Regions from separate parts of the Caloramator mitchellensis genome, predicted to be linked through region 2. Evidence: a T-box and tRNA genes for the amino acid it is inferred to sense, from the RefSeq annotation. Region 2 holds a T-box; the other holds one or more tRNA genes.

Region 1 (7,463 bases), on a different contig from region 2:
TTGATGAAAAAATGGCAACTATACTTTATGGTCAACTGACTGGAAAGGCGTTTGTTCTTGTTAATGTCCCTCTGACGCTTTCGATGGCGATAGCTCAAAGCACAGTTCCAGCGATTTCAGAAACATTTGCACTTAAAAATAAAATAAATTTGTTTAGGAATATAAATTTATCGTATAAATTGGCGTTTTCTATTGCGTTGCCTTCTTCATTTGGGCTTTATTTTCTTGCAAGGCCTATCATTAATTTGATTTTTCAAGGTATGGGGGATGGATGGCAATTGCTTCAGATACTTTCAATAGCATCAGCGTTTATAATATTTTCCCAGACTTCAACAAGTATACTAAACGGAATAGGAAAAACTACAATTCCGCTGATTGCGCTTATGATAGGGGCAATAGTAAAGGTTGTTTCGCTGTATATTTTAGTTCCAGGCAAATTAAATATTTCTGGTGCAGCATACAGCACTCTTATTTCATATGCTGTAATATCTATTATTGATTTGACATTTGTGATAAAATATACTAAGGTAAAATTTGACTTGGTTGAAGTGGTAATAAAGCCATTGGTTTGCTCTTTAGGGATGATTTATTCGGTTATGGCGACATATCTTTATGCTGCAAATAATTTAGGCAGCAATTTTGCAACGATATTATCAATCACTATTGGTATTTTGGTATATGGATTTATGCTTATTTTAACTGGGACATTTAAAATTTCAGACTTGAGAAAAATAGTTTAAGGGGTGTTGATATACAAATGATTAAAATTGTAGGGCTTGGGCCAGGCTCAGTTGATGATTTGACGATAAAAACTATAGATACTCTAAAAAAATCAAGCAAAACTTTTTTAAGGACATATAAACATCCTAATGTTGAGTATATAAAGTCCATTGGCATTGAGTTTGAAACATTTGATGATTTTTACGACAAGGGTGAAAGCTTTGATGAGGTTTACGAAAAAATTGCAAGAAGGATAGTTGAGGAGGATGGGTGTGTTTATGCAGTTCCAGGGCATCCTCTTGTTGCTGAAAGGTCGGTAGAGCTGATTTTAGAATACGCTAAGGATAAGGGCATTGAAGTAGAAATAATACCTGCACTTAGCTTTATAGATGCGATTATAAACGCATTAAGGTTTGACCCCTCAAATGGATTTAAATTAATAGATGGACTTATGCTTGATACGCACAAGCCGGATTTATATACCGGAAATGTAATAACTCAGGTATATAGTAGATTCATAGCAAGCGAGATTAAGATAAAGCTAATGGAGTATTACGATGACGAGCAGGAGGTCTATGTAATCAGGGCAGCAGGGGTTAAAGACCTTGAAAGAGTTGAAAAGGTTAAGCTATATGAAATAGATAGACTTGACTTTATAGATTATATGACTACCTTATATATTCCACCTGTTGAAAATAAGAAGAAAAACAGCTTTGATGATTTGGTGCAAATACTCGATGTTTTAAGGTCGCCAGGTGGTTGCCCATGGGATAGAGAACAGACTCATGATAGTTTAAAAAGATATATGCTTGAGGAGTGCTACGAGATAATAGATGCAATTGAAGGTAAGGATTACGATGCCCTGTGTGAAGAATTGGGGGATTTGCTGCTGCAGATAGTATTTCATAGCCAGATTGCAAAGGAAAATGAATATTTTGATATAAACGATGTGGTAGATGGTATAGTTAAGAAGATGGTTAGAAGGCATCCACATGTATTTGGGGATAAAAAGGCTGAAACAGCCGATGAAGTTCTTGATATATGGGAAAAGAATAAGATGAAGGAGAAAAATGTTCAAAGCTATACTGAGAACTTAAAGAACATACCTATGGCTATGCCGGCGCTTTTAAGAAGTTTAAAGGTTCAGGAAAAGGCAGCAGAGATTGGTTTTGATTGGGATGATGTAGAGGGCGCTATTTCAAAGGTGAAGGAAGAACTATTGGAAGTTCTTGATGTATATAAATCACAAAAAAATGGTAAAATATTAGAAGAAATTGGTGATTTGTTGTTTGCAGTTGTAAATGTGGCAAGATTTTTAAAGGTTGAACCAGAATTAGCCTTGACAAAAACGACAAATAAGTTTATAACTAGATTTGAATACATAGAAAAAAATGCCTTTAAATTTGGAAAAACTATTCAGGAGTTGACTTTGGAAGAAATGGATAAGCTTTGGGAAGAATCAAAGAAATTTGAGGATTAATAAAAATTTTTACGCTGTTTAGCAGGATTTTTAGATTTTGTGTTGAATATTAAATACATGGTATAATTAAAGGCAAATCCTGCTTTAAATATTAAAATTTTCAAGGAGGGAAAATAATGAACAAGGCAGATTTAATTTCAATGATGGCTGAAAAGAGTGGTTTAACAAAGAAGGACGCAGAAAAGGCTTTAAAGGCTTTTGTTGATAGCGTTCAAGAAGCTTTAGCAAAGAACGATAAGGTTCAACTTGTTGGATTTGGAACATTTGAAGTTAGAGAAAGAGCAGAAAGAAAAGGTAGAAATCCAAAGACTATGGAAGAAATAGTTATTCCAGCATCAAAAGTTCCAGTATTTAAGGCAGGTAAGGAATTAAGAGAAAACGTAAACAAATAAAAAATCAGGTTTAAAACCTGATTTTTTTTTGAGGAGATGAAATTTATGAGGCTTGATAAGTTTTTAAAAGTTTCAAGAATAATTAAAAGAAGAACTGTTGCAAAGGAAGTTTGCGATTCTGGGAAGGTTTTGGTTAATGGAAGAGTTGCAAAGCCTGGAACAGATATCGAAGTTGGAGATATTATTGAGATACAGTATGCTACTGGCAGTGTAAAGGCTGAGGTTATAAGCACTCAAGAGCATGCAAGAAAAGACGAAGCAAAGGAAATGTATAAAATTATTACTGGAAAAGAAATTGAGTAGACATAATATCCACAACCTGTGGATAAGCCTGTTGATAACATGTGGGATATTAGTGGTTTGGTTTTCAACAAAATCCACAAATATTGTTTAAAACTTGTTATTTATGTGAATTTATTTGTGGATAGAATATGTAATATAAATAAAAACCTCTTCATAAAATTATTATGAAGGGGGTTTTTTTATGGAGAATGTTAAAATTGTTAAGACTGATCATAAAATTGTTGTTGATAATAGAAAGAGAGTTAATTTAACGGGAGTTACTCAGGTGCATACATTTAATGAGGAGCAGGTGAATTTAACTACAATCATGGGGGCTTTAGTTATAAGGGGGAAGGAGTTAAAGGTTAATAAACTCAGCGTTGAGACTGGTGAAGTTTCGATTGATGGCGAATTTATTTCTTTAACCTATATTTCAAAGGATGAGGGCAGAAATGAGAGCTTTTTAAAGAAATTATTTAAGTGATTTAAGGTGAGATGTAATGCTATTAAATATAAATACTCAGTTATTATATTTTTTTTCTAATGTAATTGCAGGATTTATGGTAGGAGTTATGTTTGACATTTACAGAGTTATAAGAGGTTTTAAGAATCCTAACAGGATATTGACTGCAATTTCGGATATTTTATTTTGGATACTGGCGTCTTTGATTACTTTTATTTTTATGCTTGTAACTAATAACGTTAACATAAGGTATTATACATTTATCGCTCTTTTTATAGGGTTGTATTTCTATTTCAGCCTGATTTCTAGAATGTTTTTAGATATTTTAAGGTATTTTGTGTATTATTTTATAAAATTAATAAGGCTGCTTATAAGGTTAATACTATTTCCATTTAAACTGATAAGGATATTAATTATTTACACCATATATTTGTTTGAAAGGTTTGAATTTAACCTTAAAAATAAGTTGAATAAAATGCAAAAGGATAAGCAGGAAAACACGATTTAGCATAGAATATAATATATATAAAATACAAAAGGGGAATAGTTATGAAAAAGAAGAAAAGAATATTATGGTTTATAATATTTTTTATTTTTGGTTCGATATTTATAAAGCAGAGTATTATTATGTATAGATTAAACAAGCAGTATAAACAGTATAGTAAGCAGCTTGAGAAGACAAAACTGATTAACGCACAATTAAAGGACAAGTTAAATGAGGCAAAAAGCGAAGATCATGTTGAAAAACTTGCAAGGGAAAAATTAGGACTTGTTAAGCCTGGCGAGATTTTGTTCATCGATAAGAATAGAAAGAGATAGTTTGACTACTTTTATTAATTTAGTTATAATATTATCATTATAATATATTAAGGAGGAAGTCTTTTAATATGACCTTAAAGGTAGGAACAATTTTAGAAGGAACTGTAGTAAACATTACAAATTTTGGTGCATTTGTTGATGTGTCAGGCAAGACAGGTCTAGTCCACATCAGCGAGGTATCTGATACTTATGTAAAGGATATCAGACAGCATCTAAAGGAAAAGGATAAGGTTAAGGTAAAGGTTATTTCAGTTGATGACAATGGCAAGATTAGTCTTTCGATTAAGCAGGCTATGCCAAAGAAATCAGCAAGACCAATTGAAGTTGATTGGCAAAGTGAAAGAGTAAAGGCTAGCGGAACTTCATTTGAAGAAAGACTTGCTAAATTCTTAAAGGAAAGTGAGGAGAGAATCCAGGACATAAAGCATAGAGAAGGCAAAAGGTATGGAACCCTCGCTAAGAAGTAATTATAAAGTGTAATAATGTAGAAGGATAAATATCAGGTATTTTACAAAATGTAAAATACCTGTTTAATATTTGATATATAAAGGTTAAGAGCACTGGCAAATATTACTTGCAAAAAATGATAAAAAAAATGAAAATAACTATTGACGAAATGGTGATACCATTATATAATAATACTTGTCGATGGCGATGCGCCGGAGTGGCGGAACAGGCAGACGCACAGGACTTAAAATCCTGCGGTCTCTAAAAGACCGTACCGGTTCGACCCCGGTCTCCGGCACCACATCGCGGGGTGGAGCAGTTGGTAGCTCGTCGGGCTCATAACCCGAAGGTCGGAGGTTCAAGTCCTCCCCCCGCAACCAACATGGCGGCGTAGCTCAGTTGGCCAGAGCAATCGGTTCATACCCGATGTGTCAGCGGTTCGAATCCGTTCGCCGCCACCAAAATATAAAGTTGAAAAAAACGCCTTGAAACTTTAAGTTTCAAGGCGTTTTGATTTTTGTATTATGAATACCACGGGCTATGCCCGTGGTTCTGAAAAGCTTATAGCTATGAGTAGAAAAAATTTTCCTCCTTTGATAGAATAAATGATAACGGTCTGCCAACCGAGATCAAATCAAAGGAGGAAAACAGTATGGATAATGAAAGTTTATCACATACCAAATGGAATTGCAAATATCATATTGTATTTGCACCAAAATATAGACGACAAATAATATATGGGAAAATAAAGGAAGATATAGGGAAGATATTAGGAAAACTATGTGAATATAAGGGTGTAGAAATAATAGAAGTAAATGCCTGTAAGGATCATATCCATATGCTTGATATGCTTGTGAGTATACCACCAAAATTAAGCGTGTCACAGTTTATGGGATATTTGAAAGGAAAAAGTTCATTGATGATATTTGATAGACATGCAAATTTGAAATACAAGTATGGAAACAGACAGTTTTGGTGTAAAGGATATTATGTAGATACAGTAGGCAGAAATAAAAAAGTAATAGAAGAATATATAAAAAATCAATTACAAGAAGATTTAACATATGACCAAATAAGTTTGAAAGAATACATAGACCCGTTTACGGGTGAGCCTGTGGAAAAAGGCAAAAAATAAACCCCTTTAGGGGTAGCCTGAAAAAAATATGCGGTTGGCAGATATTTCAGGGTGTTTTTAGACACAGCCAGTAATATGCCCTTATAGGGCTAATGCAAACCACCCGTTTTACGGGTGGTTATGATTAATTGGCAGGTGTTATATAAATAAATGTAAGATGGTCGTAATATTCATCGTAGTTAAACCAATCAGTTCCTCCCCAACTATCATTTATTTTTATTTCTCTATCTCCTAATGAGGTGTCATAATAGTACCCCCTGCCTAAAACAAAATGCCATGAATAATAATGACCACTAATATAAGGTAGATTATTAAAACGTATTCCCACAGGTTTAGATTTATCTATTTCACTTGTATATGTGCTATAACTAGGTGGAGTACTATGAGATCCTTGAAAATGATATCCTCCTTCTACATTTGCATGGTGAAGCACTCCAGATAACCAATTCGGAGCAGTTGTCCCTAATGATCCTGTATTCATGTCAATTTTTAGATGGTCTATAAAGCGGCCAACACTACCATAATAAGATACTCCACGAATATTAGGATATCCTTTTGTTTTCCAGTATTGAAGAAGCATTGCACCTGCTGTTGGACCACAAGCATTTTCAGGGTATGATGATGCATCTTGATTATAGTTTATACTATCAAAAGCAGTTATGTCATTGTATTTTTCAGAATAACCTTGAGGAGATACTTCAATTGATGAATTTAACGAATCATCATTTAAAGTAGCTTCCCATACTTTGTTTGCTTCTACTGCATTTGTTGGCTGTATATCAATATTTTTTAATAAATCAATTGTTTGTTTATCTACAAATTCCTTACTTTTTGTATTGTAAAATGTTTTATCTACTTCTTTTCCATTTTCAATAATTGGTAATTCTACAATATACATTAATGGATTTATGTAATAATATTTAGGATTACCAAGTTTTCTGTTGTTATCTATTAGTTGTTGAGCCTTTTGTTTAATTTCTTCTAACTGCTCATCTGGTGGAGTTGATAATGAAGCTGCTAATACAGGCATCTTATCTTTTGTTGCAGAAACAATAATGTAGCCAACGGCTTTTCCTTGATTAATTAATTTTACCATATAAGCATTTTTATTTCCTTTTAAATCTGATAAGAGTATAGGTGTGTCTAATTTTTCATAGTTCCAACCATTATCATGTTTTGAGATTTTTTTAATGAATTTTTCAGCAGCTTTGATAGCTTCTTTTTCTGATACATATTTTGTTTTTGTTGATGCAAATGTTACAACTGTGTTTGTCATTAAAAAAACAAATGTGATAAGTAAAATAAATATTTTTTTCATATTCTCCCTCCTTAATAACAAAATTTATCTTATTACCATTATTTTACTATTTTGGTATTTTGTCAATATGTTTTTTCATCTGAACGCTTATTATTGAAATATAGCTTGCTATAAAAATGACAATAAATAAACCTCCTATCCAAAATTCCCATATTCTATATGGTAGTGGTATTATATATTGGGTATAAGTTCTTCGTAAAGTGTAATATAATGAAAAAAATTTGCCTATTCCCCTATTAAAAAGTATCATCGTAATAATGATTGATGATATTAAAATCATAAATTTATAACTTGTTTTATAATTATATGTCAGCTTAAAGAAATTTCTTGCAAAGTCTATTGCAAACATAAACGTAGCTATTGTTGAAGTTATAACAAACACGGGCACTAATGGGACTATGCCATTA
Region 2 (7,463 bases):
TTATATCGTAGGATTCAAAAGCCTTATAAAGGGTGCACCCAACATGGATAGCTTAATTGCAATAGGGACCTCTGCTGCAGTTATATATGGATTATTTGCAACATATCAAATATCCAACCTGAATACAGAATACGCAAAGGACCTTTATTTTGAATCTGCGGCGACCATTATCACTTTAATTCTTCTTGGAAAATACCTTGAGGCAAAGACGAAGGGAAGAACAAGTGAGGCAATTAAAAAGCTTGTAGGACTTCAGCCCAAAACGGCAACAATTATTCAGGATGATAAAGAGATGACAATTCCAATTGAAGAGGTTGAAGCAGGCGATATAATTATCGTAAAGCCGGGTGAAAAAATACCTGTTGACGGAGAAATAATTGAAGGTGAAACAAGCATTGACGAATCGATGCTAACAGGCGAGAGCATACCTGTTGATAAAAAATCTGGCGATAAGGTTTTTGCAGCAACGATAAATAAGAATGGGTATATTAAGTTCAAGGCGACAAAGGTAGGAAAAGATACAGCCCTTGCACAGATTATAAAGCTTGTTGAAAGGGCACAGGGTTCAAAGGCGCCTATCGCAAGGATGGCGGATATTATCTCTGGCTACTTTGTTCCAATAGTGATTGCTATTGCTATATTAACATTTATAGCTTGGATGATAGCTGGAAAGGGCTTTATCTTCTCGATGACAATATTTATAGCAATACTTGTTATCGCTTGTCCATGTGCTCTAGGACTTGCCACTCCAACTGCAATAATGGTTGGTTCAGGAAAAGGTGCAGAAAACGGAATTCTTATAAAAACAGGAGAGGCGCTTGAAACAGCCCACAAAATTCAGACTATAATTTTTGATAAAACAGGAACAATAACTGAAGGAAAACCAAAGGTTACTGACCTTTATGCTATTGATTTGCATGAGAATGAAGTTCTATCTATTGCTGCATCCTGTGAAAAGGCATCTGAGCACCCGATAGCACAGGCTATTGTTAAGGGAGCAGAAGAAAAGGGGCTAAACTTATCAAATGTTGAATCATTTACTGCCGTTCCAGGACATGGAATTAAAGCTTCAATTGAACAAAGAGAAATATTGATAGGTAATAAAAAACTTATGGAATCAAATGGCGTGGATGTATCTGTTGGTCAGGCTAAGTTTGAGGAATATGCAGAAAACGGCAAAACGCCGATGTTTATCGCAATGGATAAAAAGCTTGTTGGAGTTATTGCTGTTGCAGATGCACCAAAGGAGAGCAGTAAAGAGGCTGTAAGAAAACTTCACGAGCTTGGAATAGAAGTTATTATGCTAACAGGTGATAATAGAAAAACTGCCGCTGCTATTGCAAGGGAAGTTGGAATAGACAAGGTTCTTGCAGAGGTTCTACCGCAGGATAAGGCAAACGAGGTTAAAAAGGTTCAGGAAGGCGGCAGAGTTGTTGCAATGGTTGGTGATGGAATAAACGATGCACCTGCGCTTGTTCAGGCGGATGTCGGAATTGCAATAGGCTCAGGAACAGACGTTGCAATCGAATCTGCTGATATAGTTCTGATGAGGAACGATTTATTAGACGTTGTAAAGGCAATAAGGCTCAGCAAGGCTACCATAAGAAATATAAAGCAGAACCTGTTCTGGGCGTTTTTCTACAACGTAATAGGAATTCCAGTTGCAGCAGGAGTTTTAACATTATTTGGAGGGCCAAGGCTCAATCCAATGATTGCTGCAGCAGCTATGAGTTTAAGCTCTGTTTCAGTAGTAGCCAATGCTTTAAGGCTTAGAAGATTTAGGTGACCATGTCCAAATTGACAAACAAATCAAGAAGTCAAGAAATCAAGTGAATGGCACCAATGAAAAGGAGGTGATGTTATGAAGAAGAAGCTGAACATAGAAGGCATGACCTGCAACCACTGTGTAATGCATGTTAAGAATGCTCTTTTAGAAGCAGGGGTTGATGTTTTAGAGGTTAATCTAAATGGAAAATATGCTCTTGTTGAAGGAGAAAACCTTGACGATGCAAAAATGAAAGAAGCAGTTGAAGATGCAGGATATGATGTAGTATCAATAGAAAATATGTAATGGGCAGCCTAAGGGCTGCTCTAATCATATAAAGTAATTTACCATAAGGGGGTATAATCATGAAAAAGATATTTTTAGTTTTAACGCTTGCTATTTCATTGCTATTATCAGCATGTAGTGCAACCGATGTTGTTGGAAAAAACAGCAAGAGCTCATTCAAGAAGTTGTATGAAAAAAACGTTGATAGTATAGGTTTTGTTTCAAACAAACAAAGATTTGTATTCAGCTTGCCTTCAAATGAAACATTTGAGTGGGGAACAAATTTTAAGGGAAATAAAAGCGATATTGTTTTTGAAGTTGATGCCACTCCATTTATAAATGCAGGACTTGATACAAACAAACTGCCAGAATATATTAAATATGATGGAAAAAAGTTAATATTCAATTTTGATATAAGCGAAAATGATATTAAATCCGACCAAAAGGATGGCGCTGTAACATTTTCAAGCATAATAGACAAGCACAGGGATTTAATAGGCTATCATGAAGAATTGCAGCATTTTGGTCTAACACTAAAAGAAGGATATAAAGTAGAGTGGGCAAAAGATGTTGATACAAACGATAAGGATTTAGTTTTAATATTAAATCCAGGCGAATTAAAGGAAATGGGTGTTGATGTAAATAAGGTAGAAGGATGGACCTTTACTAAAATGAAAGAAATGGATAAAGAGGTTGAATTGCTGCTTAAGCCATTTGATCTTAAGTAAAACAGTTGACAACATACTATATTTTGTATAAACTTGTGAATAAATAGCATAATATAAATAAAGCTGTGAAGGAAAGAGTAGCACATAGAGCATTCAAAAGAGAGCCGGGGAAGGTGAAAGCCGGTAGTGCAAAGTGTGTGAACATGGCTCCGGAGCTTGTTTGCTGAAGCTTAGTAGGCATTCACGGTTTATCCGTTATCTTCAGGTTATCGATTAAACCTGCTAAGGCTTGAGTCGTGAGGCTCGAGCGAATTAGGGTGGTAACGCGGCACCTCGCCCCTAAACCGGGCGGGGTTTTCTTTTTGAGTGACATTCACTTGATTTCTTGACTTCTTGATTTGTTTGTCAATTTGGACAAGGAAACAATTTAAACTTTGTGTTAAAAACTATGTTTATTGTCAACCATTAAACAATACATCAATAAATCAACATTATCATATAATTTTTTCTCGCGACTATTATCAGTAATAAAAAAGGAGGAGCGCTATGAAGGGTAAATATTATATAACAACACCAATCTATTATCCAAGCGATAAGCTGCACATAGGCAACACATATACTACTGTTGTTGCTGACGCGCTTGCAAGATTCAAAAGATTAAATGGCTACGATGTTTTCTTCCTAACTGGAACAGATGAGCACGGCCAAAAGATTCAAAGGATTGCAGAGAAAAAGGGAGTTACACCTAAGGAATATGTTGACAAGATAGTGGCATCTATAAAGGATTTGTGGAAGCTTATGAACATATCCTACGACAAGTTCATAAGAACAACCGACGATTATCACATAAAGGCTGTGCAGGATATTTTCAAAAAGCTATACGATAAGGGAGATATATACAAAGGCTACTATGAAGGATGGTATTGCACGCCATGTGAATCCTTCTTTACCGAAACACAGCTTGTGGATGGAAAGTGTCCGGACTGTGGAAGAGAAGTTGAGTGGACAAAGGAAGAGGCATACTTTTTCAGGCTCTCTAAATATCAGGATAAACTACTTAAATACATCGAAGAACATCCAGATTTTATCTTGCCTGAAAAAAGAAAGAACGAAATGATAAACAACTTCATAAAACCAGGGCTTGAGGACCTTTGCGTTTCAAGGACATCCTTTACATGGGGAATTCCAGTTTCATTTGACGAAAAGCATGTTGTGTATGTTTGGATAGACGCTCTATCAAACTACATAACAGCGCTTGGATATGGAAGCGATGAAAAATCATTATACGAAAAATACTGGCCAGCAGATGTTCATCTTGTTGGAAAGGATATAGTAAGGTTCCATACAATAATTTGGCCAATAATGCTAATGGCGCTCGATATTCCACTGCCTAAAACGGTATTTGGTCATGGCTGGCTTTTGGTTGACGGCGGTAAGATGTCTAAATCAAAGGGAAATGTTGTTGACCCGGTTATATTATCCGAACATTTCGGTGTTGATGCAGTAAGATACTACCTTTTAAGAGAAATTCCATTCGGTTCAGATGGAAACTTCACAAGCGAAATGTTCATAAAAAGGATTAACTCCGACCTTGCAAATGATTTAGGAAACCTTGTTTCAAGAACTTTAACCATGATAGAAAAATACTTTAAGGGTGAGCTTAGAAAGGGAAAATTTGAAGGGGAGTTTGACGAAGATTTAAGAAGGGTTGCACTTGAAGTTCCAGTTAAAGTTGAAAAACTTATGGATGATTTAAAAGTTTCAGATGCACTTGAAGAAATTTGGACCCTAGTCAGACGTGCAAACAAATACATCGACGAGACAATGCCGTGGGTTCTTGCAAAGGATGAGGAAAACAAGGATAGGCTTATGGGAGTTCTATACAACCTAACCGAAGCTATAAGAATTGTATCAATACTTATTTCTTCATTCATGCCATCAACATCGGTTAAGATAAACGAGCAGTTTGGATTTGAAGGAACTATTTTAACTTGGGAGAAGGCGCTCGAATTTGGAGCTGTTGATGCTCTTTTAGTTAAGAGGGGCGATATTATGTTCCCGAGAATAGACGTTGAGAAGAAACTTGAGGAGCTTGAGAAGTTGAATCAGCAGAAGGAGGCAAAGAAGATGGTGCCGATTAAGCCAGAGATTACAATCGACGAATTTGATAAGATAGATTTAAGGGTTGCAAAGGTTTTAGAGGCCGAAAGAATTAAAGGAGCGGATAAGCTGCTTAAACTTAAAGTTGACCTTGGAGGAGAAGAAAGACAGGTCGTTTCTGGAATTGCAAAATATTATGAACCAGAAAAGCTTGTTGGAAAGAATGTAATTCTTGTAGCAAATCTAAAGCCTGTTAAATTAAGAGGAGTAGATTCATACGGAATGATTCTTGCAGCATCTACTGAGGATTACAGCAAGCTCGTTCTTGGAACTGTTGATGAGGATATCGACGCAGGAAGCCAGGTGAAGTAATTTAAAAGATTTGTTTTAATATATAAATCCCATGAAATGATTATAAGGTTAAAAAAATCATTTCGTGGGATTATATACACTATATCCCTTATAGTAAGGTGCCACATTAGAGTTTGTTTAATACTAAGGAGAAGTTGATGACATTGATTATTGCTATAGTAATTCCATTAGTGTTTTCCATCAGTATAATTATAAATATTGATATGGATGTTAAATTAATAAGTGGAATATAAATTGTCAAACAATTCAAGAAGTCAAGAAATCAAGTGAATGTCACCAATGGAGGTGTAGTTATGTTTGATTCGCATGCACATTATGACGATAGAGCGTTTGATGAGGATAGGGACGAGGTTATTAGAAAAATACAGGAAGCAGGGGTTACAAGGGTATTGAACTGTGCTTCAAGCATAGAATCCTGTTATTCAACAATAGAACTTACAAGAAAACATGATGTTTTTTATGGGGCGGTGGGTGTTCATCCAGAGTTTAGCCGCGATGTGAATATTAATTTAATAGGGGATTTGTCCAAAAATGAAAAGATAGTGGCAATAGGAGAGATTGGGCTTGATTATTACTGGGACTATGATAGAACTATGCAGATGAAGGCATTTAGGGAGCAGCTTGACCTTGCAAGGCAGCTTGATATGCCTGTTGTGATTCACAACAGGGAAGCCCACGATGACACTTTAAGGGTTCTAAAGGAGTTTAAGGGACTAAGGGGAGTATTGCACTGCTATTCAGGAAGCCTTGAGTTTGCAAAGGAATTTGTAAAGCTTGGATACTCTTTGGGTTTTACAGGAGTTGTTACATTCAAAAACGCTAAAAAGGCAGTTGAGGTGGTTCAAAACATTCCTCTTGAATATATATTAGTAGAAACAGATTGTCCATACATGGCACCTCATCCGCACAGAGGGGAGAGAAACGACTCATCCCTATTGCATTTTATAATTCAAAAGATTGCAGAAATAAAAAATATAAGCTTTGAAGAGGCGAAGAATAAAACTTATAAAAATGCAGCAGAATTATTTCGTGTATAAAACAATTTAAAATTGTATAAAATATAAAAAGAGGCAAAAAATATATGGATATAAATGGAAAATAGTGATATAATATACATATCCAAATTTTGCCTTGCAAAAAATATTATAATAAATTAAAATTAAAACATTATAACCTCTTTTCAGGGATAGGGAGAAAAGCGGACTTATCAATATTTTATTCATAAAAAATTCAAAATTTGACAAATTATGTCGAATGGTTTATAATTTCAAAAGTCCCGATACCCCATGAAAGGAGGCATGCAAATGCAAGGGATTAGACTCAACAAAGCCCGGGCAATAGCACTCGCCGTGCTTATTTTTATCACACTATTTACAATAAGCACTTTGGCTGAGAAGAAAGTGACTGTTCTTGTTGACGGCAAGATTAAAACATTCAAAACCCATTCAAGAACGGTTGGGGCACTACTTAAAGACAATGGAATCAACATAGGAGAAAAGGACATAGTTTATCCTAATATAGACAGCAAAGTTAAAAAGGACATGACAATCTCAATAAAAAGAGCAGTTCCTGTTACAATCAAAGTTGACGGCAGGGAACTAAAGGTAAAATCAGCCGAAGAAACGGTTGAAAACCTTCTAAAGAGCGAAGGGATAATTCTAAATGAAAAGGATAAGGTTTATCCTAAACTAAACTCATTAGTTTCTCCTAATTTGGAGGTTAAGGTGACGAGAGTAGTCGAAACGACTATACTTTCATCTAAAATTATCCCTTACAAGGTTGTAAAAAAGCCTAACTTTGATATGTTAAAGGGAACAAGCAAGATAATCCAAAACGGCTCCGATGGAATAATCGAAGTAGCCACAAAGGTAGTCTACGAGGATGGTAAAATGATATCATCCAAGAAAATTGGAGAAACAGTCAAAAGAAAGCCAATAGATAAAATAATTTCCGTTGGGACACTTGGATTTTTTACCCCATCAAGAGGTAGCGAAGCAGTTGCCTATGTAAGAAAGCTTACTATGAAGGCGACAAGCTATACTGCAAGTTTTGAGAGCACCGGAAAACGTCCGGGAGACCCTGGTTTTGGAATTACTGCCACAGGAACAAGGGCAAGAAGAAACCCAAACGGCTACTCAACAGTTGCAGTTGACCCAGATGTTATACCTCTTGGAACGAGACTCTATATCGAAGGATATGGATTTGCTATTGCTGAAGACGTTGGCGGAGGAGTAAATGGAAACAAAATAGACCTTTACTTTGAGCCCGGGACA

The links. The T-box of region 2 lies ahead of metG (methionine--tRNA ligase). A T-box ahead of a tRNA ligase gene usually reads a tRNA of that ligase, here a tRNA-Met.
Region 1: it encodes a tRNA-Met, which carries the amino acid that the T-box ahead of metG (methionine--tRNA ligase) is inferred to sense. The anticodon was not compared.

The regions. Positions count from the first base shown of each region.
Region 1 covers NZ_LKHP01000007.1:15,962-23,424, reverse strand. The annotation lists gene ABG79_RS07080 (putative polysaccharide biosynthesis protein) at 1-740, shown strand, start outside; gene yabN (bifunctional methyltransferase/pyrophosphohydrolase YabN) at 758-2,200, shown strand; gene ABG79_RS07070 (HU family DNA-binding protein) at 2,317-2,592, shown strand; gene ABG79_RS07065 (RNA-binding S4 domain-containing protein) at 2,638-2,895, shown strand; gene yabP (sporulation protein YabP) at 3,077-3,358, shown strand; gene yabQ (spore cortex biosynthesis protein YabQ) at 3,375-3,845, shown strand; gene ABG79_RS07050 (FtsB family cell division protein) at 3,887-4,156, shown strand; gene ABG79_RS07045 (S1 domain-containing RNA-binding protein) at 4,225-4,623, shown strand; tRNA gene ABG79_RS07040 (tRNA-Leu) at 4,815-4,904, shown strand; tRNA gene ABG79_RS07035 (tRNA-Met) at 4,908-4,983, shown strand; tRNA gene ABG79_RS07030 (tRNA-Met) at 4,988-5,064, shown strand; gene tnpA (IS200/IS605 family transposase) at 5,256-5,738, shown strand; gene ABG79_RS07020 (C39 family peptidase) at 5,863-7,056, opposite strand; gene ABG79_RS07015 (hypothetical protein) at 7,103-7,463, opposite strand, start outside.
Region 2 covers NZ_LKHP01000011.1:4,618-12,080, reverse strand. The annotation lists gene ABG79_RS09075 (heavy metal translocating P-type ATPase) at 1-1,786, shown strand, start outside; gene ABG79_RS09070 (heavy-metal-associated domain-containing protein) at 1,862-2,071, shown strand; gene ABG79_RS09065 (membrane lipoprotein lipid attachment site-containing protein) at 2,131-2,778, shown strand; T-box leader at 2,835-3,062, shown strand; gene metG (methionine--tRNA ligase) at 3,265-5,190, shown strand; gene ABG79_RS09055 (TatD family hydrolase) at 5,484-6,227, shown strand; gene ABG79_RS09050 (ubiquitin-like domain-containing protein) at 6,495-7,463, shown strand, end outside.